DNA from 2 places in the Thalassospira sp. GB04J01 genome. Region 2 is predicted to be linked to the other one. Evidence: predicted binding sites of a transcription regulator. Region 2 holds the regulator's gene; the other holds the start of a gene.
The links. The regulator HrcA, encoded in region 2, represses chaperone genes, less so after heat shock. The targets are predictions, from matches to a motif close to GTTAGCACTCNCCNNNGGNGAGTGCTAAC.
Positions count from the first base shown of each region.

Region 1: groES (co-chaperone GroES) is a predicted target of HrcA. The motif match lies at 2,271-2,299, and genes of this name have one in related genera.

Region 1 covers NZ_CCDX020000018.1:41,450-47,759, reverse strand. The annotation lists gene AMM48_RS18885 (NADH:flavin oxidoreductase/NADH oxidase) at 1-47, shown strand, start outside; gene groL (chaperonin GroEL) at 199-1,857, opposite strand; gene groES (co-chaperone GroES) at 1,918-2,205, opposite strand; gene AMM48_RS18870 (hypothetical protein) at 2,502-3,968, opposite strand; gene rfbC (dTDP-4-dehydrorhamnose 3,5-epimerase) at 4,150-4,707, shown strand; gene rfbA (glucose-1-phosphate thymidylyltransferase RfbA) at 4,722-5,603, opposite strand; gene rfbD (dTDP-4-dehydrorhamnose reductase) at 5,596-6,310, opposite strand, start outside.
Region 2 covers NZ_CCDX020000009.1:226,584-232,893, reverse strand. The annotation lists gene AMM48_RS08320 (hypothetical protein) at 14-691, shown strand; tRNA gene AMM48_RS08315 (tRNA-Leu) at 738-824, opposite strand; gene hemW (radical SAM family heme chaperone HemW) at 1,015-2,208, opposite strand; gene rdgB (RdgB/HAM1 family non-canonical purine NTP pyrophosphatase) at 2,323-2,919, opposite strand; gene rph (ribonuclease PH) at 3,104-3,820, opposite strand; gene hrcA (heat-inducible transcriptional repressor HrcA) at 4,110-5,168, shown strand; gene grpE (nucleotide exchange factor GrpE) at 5,221-5,862, shown strand; gene AMM48_RS08285 (NAD-dependent deacylase) at 6,076-6,310, shown strand, end outside.

The DNA of each region.
Region 1 (6,310 bases), on a different contig from region 2:
AGTATTTGCGGTGTCAGCCACGCGCATTGAAAAAGCTGTTTGGCTAGCCTTTTAGGCGCGATCAAGACAAAGCCCTGCCGCAGATTGCGGCGGGGCTTTTCTTTGTTTTAGGGCCAAGCACAAAAGACACAAAAGATAAAGAGGCCCCGCAAATGCGAGGCCCCTTCCGTAGCAAATAGGTCGGTTGGTTGGTAAGGCTTAGAAGCCCATACCGCCCATGCCGCCCATACCACCCATGCCACCCATGTCAGGTGCGCCGCCGCCAGAAGATTTATCTTCCGGTTTATCAGCGATCATGCATTCGGTGGTGATCAGCAGACCAGCGACCGATGCTGCGTCCTGCAGGGCAGTACGAACAACTTTGGCCGGATCGATGATGCCAGCTTTGACGAGGTTGGTGTATTCGCCTTTCTGGGCGTCATAACCAAATTCAACGTCATCCTGCTCAAGCAGTTTGCCGGCAACAACCGCACCGTCAACACCTGCGTTCTGAGCAATCTGGCGAACCGGCGCCTGAAGCGCACGGCGAACGATGTCCACACCGATGGTCTGGTCGTGGTTTTCGCCTTCAAGACCTTCAAGCGCACGGACAGAGTACAGCAGAGCCGTACCGCCACCAGCAACAATGCCTTCTTCGACAGCAGCGCGGGTTGCGTGCAGGGCATCGTCAACGCGGTCTTTACGTTCTTTAACTTCGACTTCCGAAGCGCCACCGATTTTGATTACGGCAACACCGCCTGCGAGTTTCGCAAGACGTTCCTGCAGTTTTTCACGATCGTAGTCAGAAGTGGTTTCTTCGATCTGAGCGCGGATCTGGGCAACACGTGCTTCGATCTGTGCTTTCTCACCAGCACCATCAACGATGGTGGTTTCTTCTTTGGTGATGGTGATCGATTTCGCGGTGCCGAGCATGTCGAGCGTAACGGTTTCAAGTTTGATGCCGAGATCTTCGGAAACAACCTGACCACCGGTAAGAACGGCGATGTCTTCAAGCATTGCTTTACGACGGTCACCAAAGCCCGGTGCTTTAACAGCAGCGATTTTCAGACCACCGCGCAGCTTGTTGACAACCAGAGTTGCCAATGCTTCGCCTTCGACGTCTTCCGCAATGATAAGAAGCGGCTTGCCCGACTGAACAATAGCTTCAAGAAGCGGCAGCATCGGCTGCAGCGAAGAAACTTTTTTGTCGAACAGAAGAACATAAGGATTGTCGAGATCTGCAACCATCTTTTCAGGATTGGTTACGAAATACGGCGACAGGTAACCACGGTCAAACTGCATGCCTTCGACAACGTCGAGTTCAGTGTGCAGACCTTTGGCTTCCTCGACGGTGATAACACCTTCGTTGCCAACTTTTTCCATGGCTTCAGCGATCATGTCGCCGACTTCACGGTCACCGTTTGCCGAAATGTTACCAACCTGTGCGATTTCATCGCGGCCGGTTACTTTACGTGCACGGCTCTGGATCGATTCGATGACTTTGGTCGTCGCAAGATCGATACCGCGTTTCAGGTCCATCGGGTTCATGCCCGCAGCAACAGATTTGTTGCCTTCACGCACGATCGCCTGAGCCAGAACCGTTGCAGTGGTGGTGCCGTCACCCGCCATATCGGCGGTACGTGAGGCAACTTCACGCAACATCTGTGCGCCCATGTTTTCGAACTTGTCAGAAAGTTCGATTTCTTTGGCAACGGTAACACCGTCTTTGGTCACGCGCGGTGCGCCAAAGGACTTTTCGATAACAACGTTACGACCTTTCGGGCCGAGCGTCACCTTGACAGCATCTGCCAGGATATCGACACCACGCAGCATTTTAGCGCGTGCATCGGTAGAAAACTTTACGTCTTTAGCAGCCATAATATTCTTTCCTCTCTATGAGACGGATGAACGTGGACATAAATCACCCAAAGGGCTGACTTATTCCATGATGCCCATAATGTCGGACTCTTTCATGATCAACAGCTCTTCGCCGTCAACCTTGACTTCGGTACCTGACCATTTGCCAAACAGGACTTTGTCACCTGATTTGACGTCAAGCGCGACGACAGAGCCGTCATCTTTACGCACGCCAGAACCCACAGCGACGACTTCGCCTTCCTGCGGTTTTTCTTTCGCGGTATCCGGAATAATGATGCCACCGGCAGTCTTGGTGTCGGACTCGACACGACGGACCAGGACGCGATCATGCAGCGGACGGAACTTCATTTTAGACAACTCCGTGTTAAAGCTAAAGGCTCGTTTAAAACTACGACTAACCGGGATGAGCCCGTATTAGCACTCACCCCCGGCGAGTGCTAACAGGATGTATTGGAGTGAGTGATTTTTGTCAATAGGATTGGCGTGTTCGTCGCAAAAATATCATGAATTCCGCGACATTGGCCCAAATCGGGCCTTGGCTGCCATGGTGCCGCCACAAACAGCATGGGCCAGCCCGATAGAGGTATCACGCGCCACCGCAATGCGCAAAAGGCAATAATGTGGCACACAATCACGGGTTCAGATCAGCGCGGCGTGAAATACCGATCCATCAGGTCTGGCTCATCAAAATGCCGCCGCCCGACAAACGCCGTTGCATGATGCCCCCATTGTCGCATGGCACCGGGTTTCTCAACCCCCATCGGCCAAAGTAAAATCCATTCCAGCCGTTCCGTGCCGGGTACAAATCCGTCCTCATCAAAAAAGCTGGCCGTGCCCTGCCCGTTTTGTAGCTGCAACTGGCTCAAGTCCTGTACCGGACGAAGGGATGCGTTTTGCCTGATCATATTACCAGCCATTGTGTCAGCCTGGGCATCGGTCAGTTTCAGAAGATAGTGGCTGGTTTCATCGATCCACAGAACAGGCTGCTTCAAGATCGATTGATCAACATATCCCGCGGGCATTTCCGCCGTTTCACGAATGTCGTTGTCCTCTGGCGCAGTGATTCGCTGCAAAGTTTGGCTCGGAAAGAACATGTGATAACAGCCGCAGCCATGGATCGTATCGCCGATCAACGGCGTGCCATCATCATCAAGGGTAACCCGCCAAACCAGCGCATCAAAATGCCCGGCCAGAATATCAAACCGGCTGGTAGCAGGGCGCTCCGGGAACCAGATTTCATAAACGATTTGCGGCCGCCATTTTCCGGCAAAATATGTATGGCTCAGGCGATAATAGATATTTGGATGATCTGTATCGACGACGGCCAAAGCATCACGCGCGGGCAAGGTCGGCTGTCCAACCTTGTCACTCTCACTTCCCGTTCTCACCCGAAAAACCGGCGCATAGGCCAGCACCAGTTTTTCAAGCTCGGCACCCGTTGGCTGCAACAAACCAAAGGCATCCCGTGCAATGTCGCTAAAACCGTCATCAGTTTGGTCGGGTACTAAATAGTCGTACCACGGTCCCGACGCCGCAATATCCGCGCTCCTTTGCTCAAAACTTGCAAAGTTCTCCTGCTTCCATCCTTCATATCCGAAATAGGCCGCGAAGGCTGTTATCGGATACAGACCCGCGATGCGCTGAAAATCAAGATAGTCATCAGGCACAAATACCGCCGCAGACAGCACCGGATACTGATCGGGCATCAGGGACGCGGCCATCGTGTTGGCACAAGCCTCAATCTGATCAAATGAGATACCTGATGCAACTGGAAGGTTGGCCATTTCACTTTGTCGTGCGTCGCGATCAAGGCCACGCATCTGTGCGATAAAGTCCCGCCAACGATCCGGTTGATCGACCTGCCCGTCACCATCTTCATCAAGCTGGCGCGCCAATAAAACAGAGTTCCGGTTGGCCCGAAGATATGCGAACCCGGCAACCGGTGAAGCCGACGCGTTCCTCACACCGTTTTGGGCGACCAACGCATCAATATACGCAAGTTGCGCATCACACGATAACGTCGCCAGATCGCCTACTGGGCGCGTGCCTTGTGCGCATGCCGCAAGAAGGGCTGGTAAAAAGACCACAAAAACAGCAAACCCACGCCGCATCACACGTCTCCATTCGGTTACCAACGTACCGTACGACCATCACGGTCTGACAACAATGATTAGGGTAAGGACCTATTAATTTGGTTCCAACTTTATTCTTAAGCTTAAATACGATAGGTCGTTTTGTCTGGTTTTCGTGTTACTTTAAAATGGTTCGACCGCAGCATCTCAGGCCTTAACAATGAAGTTTGAAGCCCTCGACATCCCGGACGTAAAACTGCTTTTTCCTAAAAAGTTTAGCGACGAACGCGGGTTCTTTTCGGAAACCTATAATCAAACGACCTATGCCGATGCCGGAATTGTCCAGTCTTTCGTTCAAGACAATCAGTCGTTTTCACGTGAACCCGGTGTTTTGCGCGGCCTGCATTATCAATGCACACCCTATGCGCAGGACAAGCTTGTGCGCGTTGCTCATGGACGCATCCTCGACGTTGCCGTGGACATTCGCGCAGGGTCCAAGACTTTCGGGAAATGGGTAAGTGCTGAAATCAGTGCGACAGAATGGAACCAGATTTTGATCCCATGTGGGTTTGCCCACGGCTTCGTAACGCTCGAACCCGACACCGAGGTTCATTATAAGGTTTCCGCCCCCTACACCCCCGAGGCCGAACGATCCATCATGTGGAACGATCCAGACCTTGGCATCCCATGGCCATACGAGGAAAGCGACGTAATTCTGTCGCAAAAAGACATGCAAGCCATGAGCTTTGCCGAGTATTGCCGCAACCCGGACTTTTGATCCCCTGAGCCTAGCTACATTTGGTCATAGGTCCGCAGTACAGTTTGAAGATACTCGCGATAGGAACTTGCACCAAACCCGGTGATAAGGTCTTCAAACTGGGAAATTGAAATCATCCCGGTTCTCAGGGCAATTTCCTCAGGACACGCGATTTTTAAGCTCTGCCGATTCTCCACAGTCCGCACAAAATCGGCAGCATCAAGCATCGCCCCATGGGTCCCGGTATCAAGCCAGGCATAGCCACGCCCCATTTTTTCCACACGAAGCGACCCACGCTGAAGATACGCCTTGTTCACATCGGTAATTTCAAGCTCACCACGGGCTGATGGCTTGATGGAGCGCGCAATATCAACGACGTCTGCATCATAAAAATACAATCCGGTAACCGCATAATTGGACTTTGGATTGTCTGGCTTTTCTTCGATATCAAGTGCAATTCCCGCGCGATCAAATTCGACCACGCCATACCGCTCAGGATCTTGAACAAAATAGGCAAACACTGTCGCACCGCGCGATTGCCGCATCGCATTTCCAAGCAACTCGGTTAAGCCATGCCCAAAATAGATATTATCGCCAAGAATCAAACAACAGGGATCATCTCCAATGAAATCGGCCCCCACAATAAAGGCATCTGCCAAGCCCCGTGGTTCGGTTTGAACCGCATACGCCAAACGCACCCCCCACTGAGAACCATCGCCGAGTAACTCTCGGAAAAGCGGGACATCACGCGGGGTGCTAATGATCAGAATATCCTTGATCCCCGCCAGCATCAGTGTCGTCAGCGGGTAATAGATCATCGGTTTATCATAAACCGGCTGAAGCTGCTTGGAGACAACCAACGTTGACGGATGCAGGCGTGATCCGGTGCCACCTGCAAGGATAATGCCCTTACGCATGCGCGCCCCCTTCTGCGAGATTTTGCAAAACCTCCATCAAACTCTGATCAAAGTCGGGTAAACCAAACCCGAAATTGGTCATGAATTTTTCCCTCGACATCACAGAATAGGATGGTCGTCTTGCCGCCGTCGGGAACTCGGCATTTGTGACCGCTTTGATCTCGCAGGTTGCCCCCGACCATTGCTCCCCAAAAATCTTGATCGCCTTTGCCTGTATTTCACGGCTAAACGCACACCATGTCATCTCAGCATCTGAAACCAGATGATAGGTGCCAAATTGATCAAAATCACGACGCACGACCTCGGGCACGATGCGCAAAATGGCCATCGCGAGATCAAGCGCACTTGTCGGACATCCTTGCTGATCATCCACCACAGAAATATGTGTTTTATCGCCCAACAACCCCAACATGGTTTTGACAAAATTTTTGCCAAACGGGCTGTAAACCCAGGAAGTTCGAAAAATAAGATGCTGGTTGGTGATCGCCCGAATGGCTTCTTCGCCCGCCAGTTTCGTGACACCATAGACACCAAGCGGCGCCACAGGGTCTGTTTCGCGATAAGGTGTTTTACCCTCACCGTCGAAAACGTAATCTGTTGAAATATGAATAAATGGCACCGAATGCCGTGCCGCGTTTTCAGCCATCGTCCGGACGGCATCGCAATTTACACGCCGCGCCAGTTCAGGTTCATTCTCCGCAAGATCC
Region 2 (6,310 bases):
GGACCGCGAGAAAATGCAAAAATGTTCATATGAAGACACTCAAGAACGCCTTCGTGAGACGCTTTACTTTTTAGATCGCTCGAACCAAGCGTATGACAGTGGGCATAGGTTCGAGGCGAAACCCCTTGCGAATTACATAATGATGTTGGTCCATGATCAGGGAAGCAACCATTCAATTCTTGAGCAACTTGGATACAAAGAAGATCTAAAATACTTTGACTCAGGTGCGTCTAATGACATTGCCATGGAAATGATTCGAGCGGATCTCAAGAAGCTAGGTCGAGATCCAAACTCCCAATTGTACCTTCAAAGCCCTCGACTTCTGGTGGCCGGTCAGAACACACCAAAACTCGCCGTTTACGAACCAATCTATGACAGCGAACTCGACCAAGGTAAGTGGCTGAATTTTTCAGACTGGTGGGAACAAATCGTTTTCACCGACCAGAGGAATAATTTCAGCAGAAAAGAACTTGTCCGATATGTGCGAAATAAAGATGGCGGCGCACACGTCGACCCTAGCCTTCCGAATGAGTATCACTCAATAACACGTGCAAAGTCGATGAACATGAAATTGTACATTGACGAGAAAATAGTAATTGATGAGGGGCCGACATTCCCAACCATCCGACAAATTTCATTCGAGTTGCTATACAGCATCAAGCAACACATGCGTCCTCAGACTTCGAATTGATCCCCAAAACGACAATACCCCAGCACATCATGAATGTGCTGGGGTATGGTGCCCAGGAGAAGACTCGAACTTCCACGACCTTGCGGCCACTGGCACCTGAAGCCAGCGCGTCTACCAATTCCGCCACCTGGGCATAGGGGCATCTGGTTTGTTCGGCGGAACCCGCCGGAACGGGGCGGAATATACGCGGTCAGCTTGAAGTGTCAACCACCTTTTTGATGGTTTGATGAAACTAAATCACGTCAGATGCGCGTATGTTTGGCGAATGCCGGAAACATCAGGGTTTTCTTGGTATTTTGGCCGTTTTAGCGGGCCATTTTCCCTCACGCCGAAGGGTCGAATAAGTAACCCAATACACCGTTCAAACGGTTCCGACCCTGATCGGTCGTGCGAAGCCCTGCCGAATCACAGATCAAATCCCCCGATCCGATCAGGGTTTCAAGCCGCGCGTTATCCAGAACATCGCGCGGACCTTTGCCAATAATCCGCTCAAACCGGGCCGTTGGAATGGTTTCATTGAGCCGTAACCCCATCATCACCATTTCAAGCAGGCGTTCCTTGGCATCCAGCACAGTTTCTTCCTGTGTACCGTTCCCGGCCTTTTCCACCCGATCCAGCCAAATATCGGGGGCGCGATGGCGGCGGACCGCAGTCGGGACCGTCGTGCCATCTGGCTGAATAATCGCTTCGCGGCCATGCGCGCCGGGTCCAATGCCCAGATAATCGCCATAGCGCCAATACACCAGATTATGGCGGCTTTCCTGCCCCGGCTTGGCATGGTTAGACACCTCATAACAGCCATAACCGGCCGCCTGCGTTTCTTCTTGCGTGATCTCATAAAGCTCGGTCGCAAGGTCTTCGTCGGGGACGACCAACTCACCGCGCTGATGCAGGGTGTAAAACTGCGTGCCCGGCTCAATCGTCAGCTGATAGAGAGAAATATGCCCATTGGCGATCGCGAGCCCTTCGCGCAGCTCCTTGCGCCATGCCTTGGGATCATGTTCCGGGCGGGCATAAATCAGATCAAACGAAAACCGGTTAAATACTGATGTCGCAACATCAAGCGCACGCATGGCTTCCTCTGCACTGTGCAAACGGCCCAGAAACTTCAAATCACGATCATTAAGGGCCTGAATGCCAATCGATACCCGGTTAATGCCATTGGCGGCAAAGGCGGAAAACCGGTCAATTTCAACCGTCCCCGGATTGGCTTCCAGCGTGATTTCAATATCATCGGTCACGTTCCAGAACGTCTTGATGTCATCAATCAAAGCACCCGCGGTTTCCGGATCCATCAGCGACGGCGTGCCACCCCCAAAAAACACCGATCCCACTGTGCGCCCCGGATGGCGCGCAGCCCCCGCCGCCAGTTCGGCGCGCAATGCCTTGCGCCAGCGCACATGATCGACACTGTTGGCAACATGGCTGTTGAAATCGCAATAGGGGCATTTCGACAGGCAAAACGGCCAGTGGATATAAATGCCAAACGGCACGGTTTCAGCGAAGGTTGCGGACACGCGAAATTCTTTTCAAATACGGGAATGTTGGCCGATAAACTAACACGCACCGCCGATCATGACATCAGCGATGCGTGCATATGTTCAGTGCAGGGCGATAACCTGCCCAGAAGCTTATTTAAAGCAGGCCGCAACCAACTGCGCGAAGGCATCGGCCCGGTGGCTCATCTCATGCTTTATGGCTGGCTCTATTTCGCCAAAGGTTTGATCATACCCCTTGGGCTGGAAAATCGGGTCATAGCCAAATCCATGACGACCGCGTTTGGGCCAAACGATGTCACCCTCAAGCCGCCCTTCGAAATTCTCAACATGCCCATCAGGCCAGGCGAGTGACAGCGCACAGATAAACGATGCCCGGCGATCCGGATGGCTGCCGATTCCGTTCTGGACCTTTTCCATCGCCATATCAAAATCCTTGTCCGGCCCGGCCCAGCGCGCCGAATAAATCCCCGGCGCCCCATCAAGGGCGGATACCGCAAGCCCGCTGTCATCAGCAAGGGCTGGCAGGTTCGCCCCCTTGGCCGCGGCAGTCGATTTTAGCTGCGCATTGCCAATAAAGGTCTTTTCGGTTTCTTCGGGTTCGGGAAGATCAAGGTCACCGGCCGAAAACACTTCGATCCCAAAGGGCGCGAGAAGGTCACCGATTTCCTTGATTTTGCCTTTGTTGTGACTGGCGATAACCAGTTTTTTTTCCGTAAAGCGACGGGCCATGTTCTTGCCTGAAAGCGATTTTCAAAATGGGGTTAGATCAAAAATAAGGTTGTTGAGATTCGTTTCATGCTGAGCCGAAAATGGTTGGTCGCGAGAACCGACGCGCAACGTACTTAAGTACGTGAGCATCGGAAGCGCAGCGACCCGCCATTTGCAGGCCAGCATGGGACGAAGATCAGCGACCTTAAAGGCCGAGCGCTTCGCGTTGTTTGGCAAACAGCTCCTTGCAGCCTTTTTCGGCCAGCGCGAACATCTGATCATACGCTGCACGATCAAACGGCACGTCTTCTGCTGTTGCCTGCACCTCAACAATGCCACCATTTCCGGCCAGAACAAAGTTGGCATCGGCCCCGGCATTGCTGTCTTCGGCGTAATCAAGGTCAAGAACCGCGTTGCCGTTATAAATGCCGCATGAAATGGCGGCGACCGGCTGGGTCAGCGGGATTTCCTTAATCAGGCCAAGGCGACGCACACCCTGAAACGCCAGATGGGCGGCAACATAGGCCCCCGTGATTGATGCAGTGCGCGTGCCGCCATCGGCCTGAATGACATCGCAATCAAGGCGCATCTGCATTTCGCCCATGGCCTTCATATCGGTCACGGCCCGGATCGAACGCCCGATCAAACGTTGGATTTCCTGGGTCCGGCCCGACTGACCACCGCGCGCGGCTTCGCGGTTCATACGCGAGTCCGTCGCACGTGGCAGCATGCCGTATTCCGCCGTGATCCAGCCCTTGCCAGAATTGCGCATCCAGCCCGGCACCTTGTCCTCGACCGTTGCCGTACAAATGACATGGGTATCGCCAAATTTGATCATGCATGACCCTTCGGCATATTTCGAAATGCCGGTTTCAATCGAAACGTCGCGAAGCTGATCTTGGGTACGGCCGGATGGGCGCATGGGGGAGAACCTCTTGTTTGTCTGTATGGCACGGGTCTTGGCGACCAACGCGAATAATCTGAAATTTCGCCCAAAGTAAGATGACACCCGCCAAAGGTCCAGCAGTTTCCCCGTGATATTTGGCGCGATTCGCATTGCGCTTTGACAGGTTTTGAAACTAAGTACTTGATTGATGGTACCCTTGCGCTTCTCACTGCAAATCCGGTGCGATTGACGGTTGGACTTGGGCTGACTAAATTCGTATCACCTTTTGACGCAATCTTGCGCAAACTATGGTCACACACAGAAAATGGCGCATTTCGACGACACCCTACTTGGCGATATGAACGTGCGGACACGCGAAGTGTTCCGCCAGATCGTTGATGCCTACGTCGCAACTGGCGAACCCATCGGGTCGCGGTCGATTGCGCGACGGATGTCTGAAAACCTGTCGGCGGCGACCATTCGCAATGTCATGTCCGACCTTGAAGACATGGGATTGCTGGTGGCCCCGCATGTCTCGGCTGGACGGTTGCCCAGTGAAAAGGGCCTGCGTCTGTTTGTAAATGCCTTGATGGAGGTCGGTGACCTTCCCAATGCCGAACGCGATCAACTGACCAAAAATTGCGAACAGGCCGGTTATTCGCTCGATCAGATGTTGGGCGAGGCCACCACCATGTTATCGGGGCTGTCGCGCTGTGCCGGGCTTGTCGTGGCGCCAAAAACGGATGGCTTGCGGCTCAAACAGATTGAATTTGTTGGACTTTCGCCGGGCAAGGTTCTTGCTGTCCTAGTGTCGCAGAACGGCAACGTTGAAAATCGAATCCTTGATGTTCCAACAGATTTGCCCGGTTCGGCATTGACAGAAGCCGCGAATTATCTAAATAGCCGGTTGGCTGGAAAGACTCTTGACGATGCGCGCCTGCTGATCACCGAGGAACGCGATCAGTTGCGCCAGGAACTTGATGACCTTTCAGCCGGATTGATTGATGCAGGCCTTGCAACATGGGCCGGCGGGATCAAGGGATCGTCCCTGATTGTTAAGGGCCAATCCCAGCTGTTGGAAAATATCGATACGATTGAACAGCTTGAATCCGTGCGCCGCCTGTTTAACGTGCTTGAGGCCCGCGATCAGATGATCGAACTGCTCGATGTGACGACGGACGCCCAGGGTGTTCAGATTTTCATCGGGTCGGAAAACAAATTATTCGGTGGATCGGGCCTTTCGATGGTGATTTCGCCCTATCAAAACGCCGAAGGCAGCATTGTGGGCGCAATCGGGGTTGTCGGACCAACCCGGATCAATTATGCCCGGATCATTCCGCTGGTCGATTACACCGCCAAACTGGTCGGTCGACTGATTGGATAAATCGCGGCGCTGCGTGTCAGGCCGCACTAACGTGAAAGTACATAGGTTAGCCATGTCGGAAACCGCAAAAAACACCCCGGACGATCTGCACGATGTAAATGCAGAGCAAGCCGCAGCCGAAGATATCGCAGCAGAGGCGAACGCGGCTGAGCACGAAGACGTCGTGATCGAAGATCCGATCACCGCCCTTGAAGCCGAAGTTGCCGAACTGAAAGACCGCCTGTTGCGCCAGGCCGCCGAGGTGGAAAACACCCGCCGCCGCGCCAAAAAGGATGTCGAGGACGCTGGCAACTACGCAATTACCAAATTTGCCCGTGAGCTTCTTGACGTTGGGGATAACCTGCGCCGCGCCCTTGATGCTGCTGGCGACACCTCCAATGCCGATCCGGCGATGAAAACGCTGTTTGAAGGCGTTGAAATGACCGAACAGACGCTTCTCAAGGCGCTTGAAAAGAACGGCGTTGAAAAGCTTGAACCGCTTGGTGAAAAGCTCGACCCGAACAAGCATCAGGCCGTGTTTGAAATGCCGAACCCGGACTATCCGGACGGGCATGTCGCACAGGTCATGCAGGCCGGTTATATGCTCAAAGGTCGCTTGTTGCGCCCGGCCATGGTCGGTGTCACCAAAAATCCGGCTGCTGAGCAAGCGCCCAAGGACGACACCCCGGGCGGGAATGTCGACACCTCGGCCTAAGCACGACAACACCAAAATAAACCGGTTTTAGCGGATCGGGTTTATCAACGGCCCTGCCAGACAGACTTGGCGGGGCCGTTTTGAGTCCAGACGCACAGAGATTCCCGCCTTTCGCGGGAATGACGTACTCTCTCAAGACGGTTACTCTGAATCCCTCTACAGTCGCCACGCCCGCGAAAAACATTGATTGCCAACCCGACAGGACACCTCCCCATGCCACTTCGTCCCGACCTGATTGACATCCTGCGCGATGAGGCCGCCCCGATTGTCATTCTGACCGGGGCTGGCATTTCAAAGGAAAGCGGGCTGCACACATTCCGCGATCCTGACGGCATCTGGGCGAAATATGATATTTCTGACGTCGCCACCCCCGACGCCTTCACGGCCAATCCCGATCTGGTCCATCATTTTTACAATGACCGGCGCACAGCCCTTCTGGATTCAAATA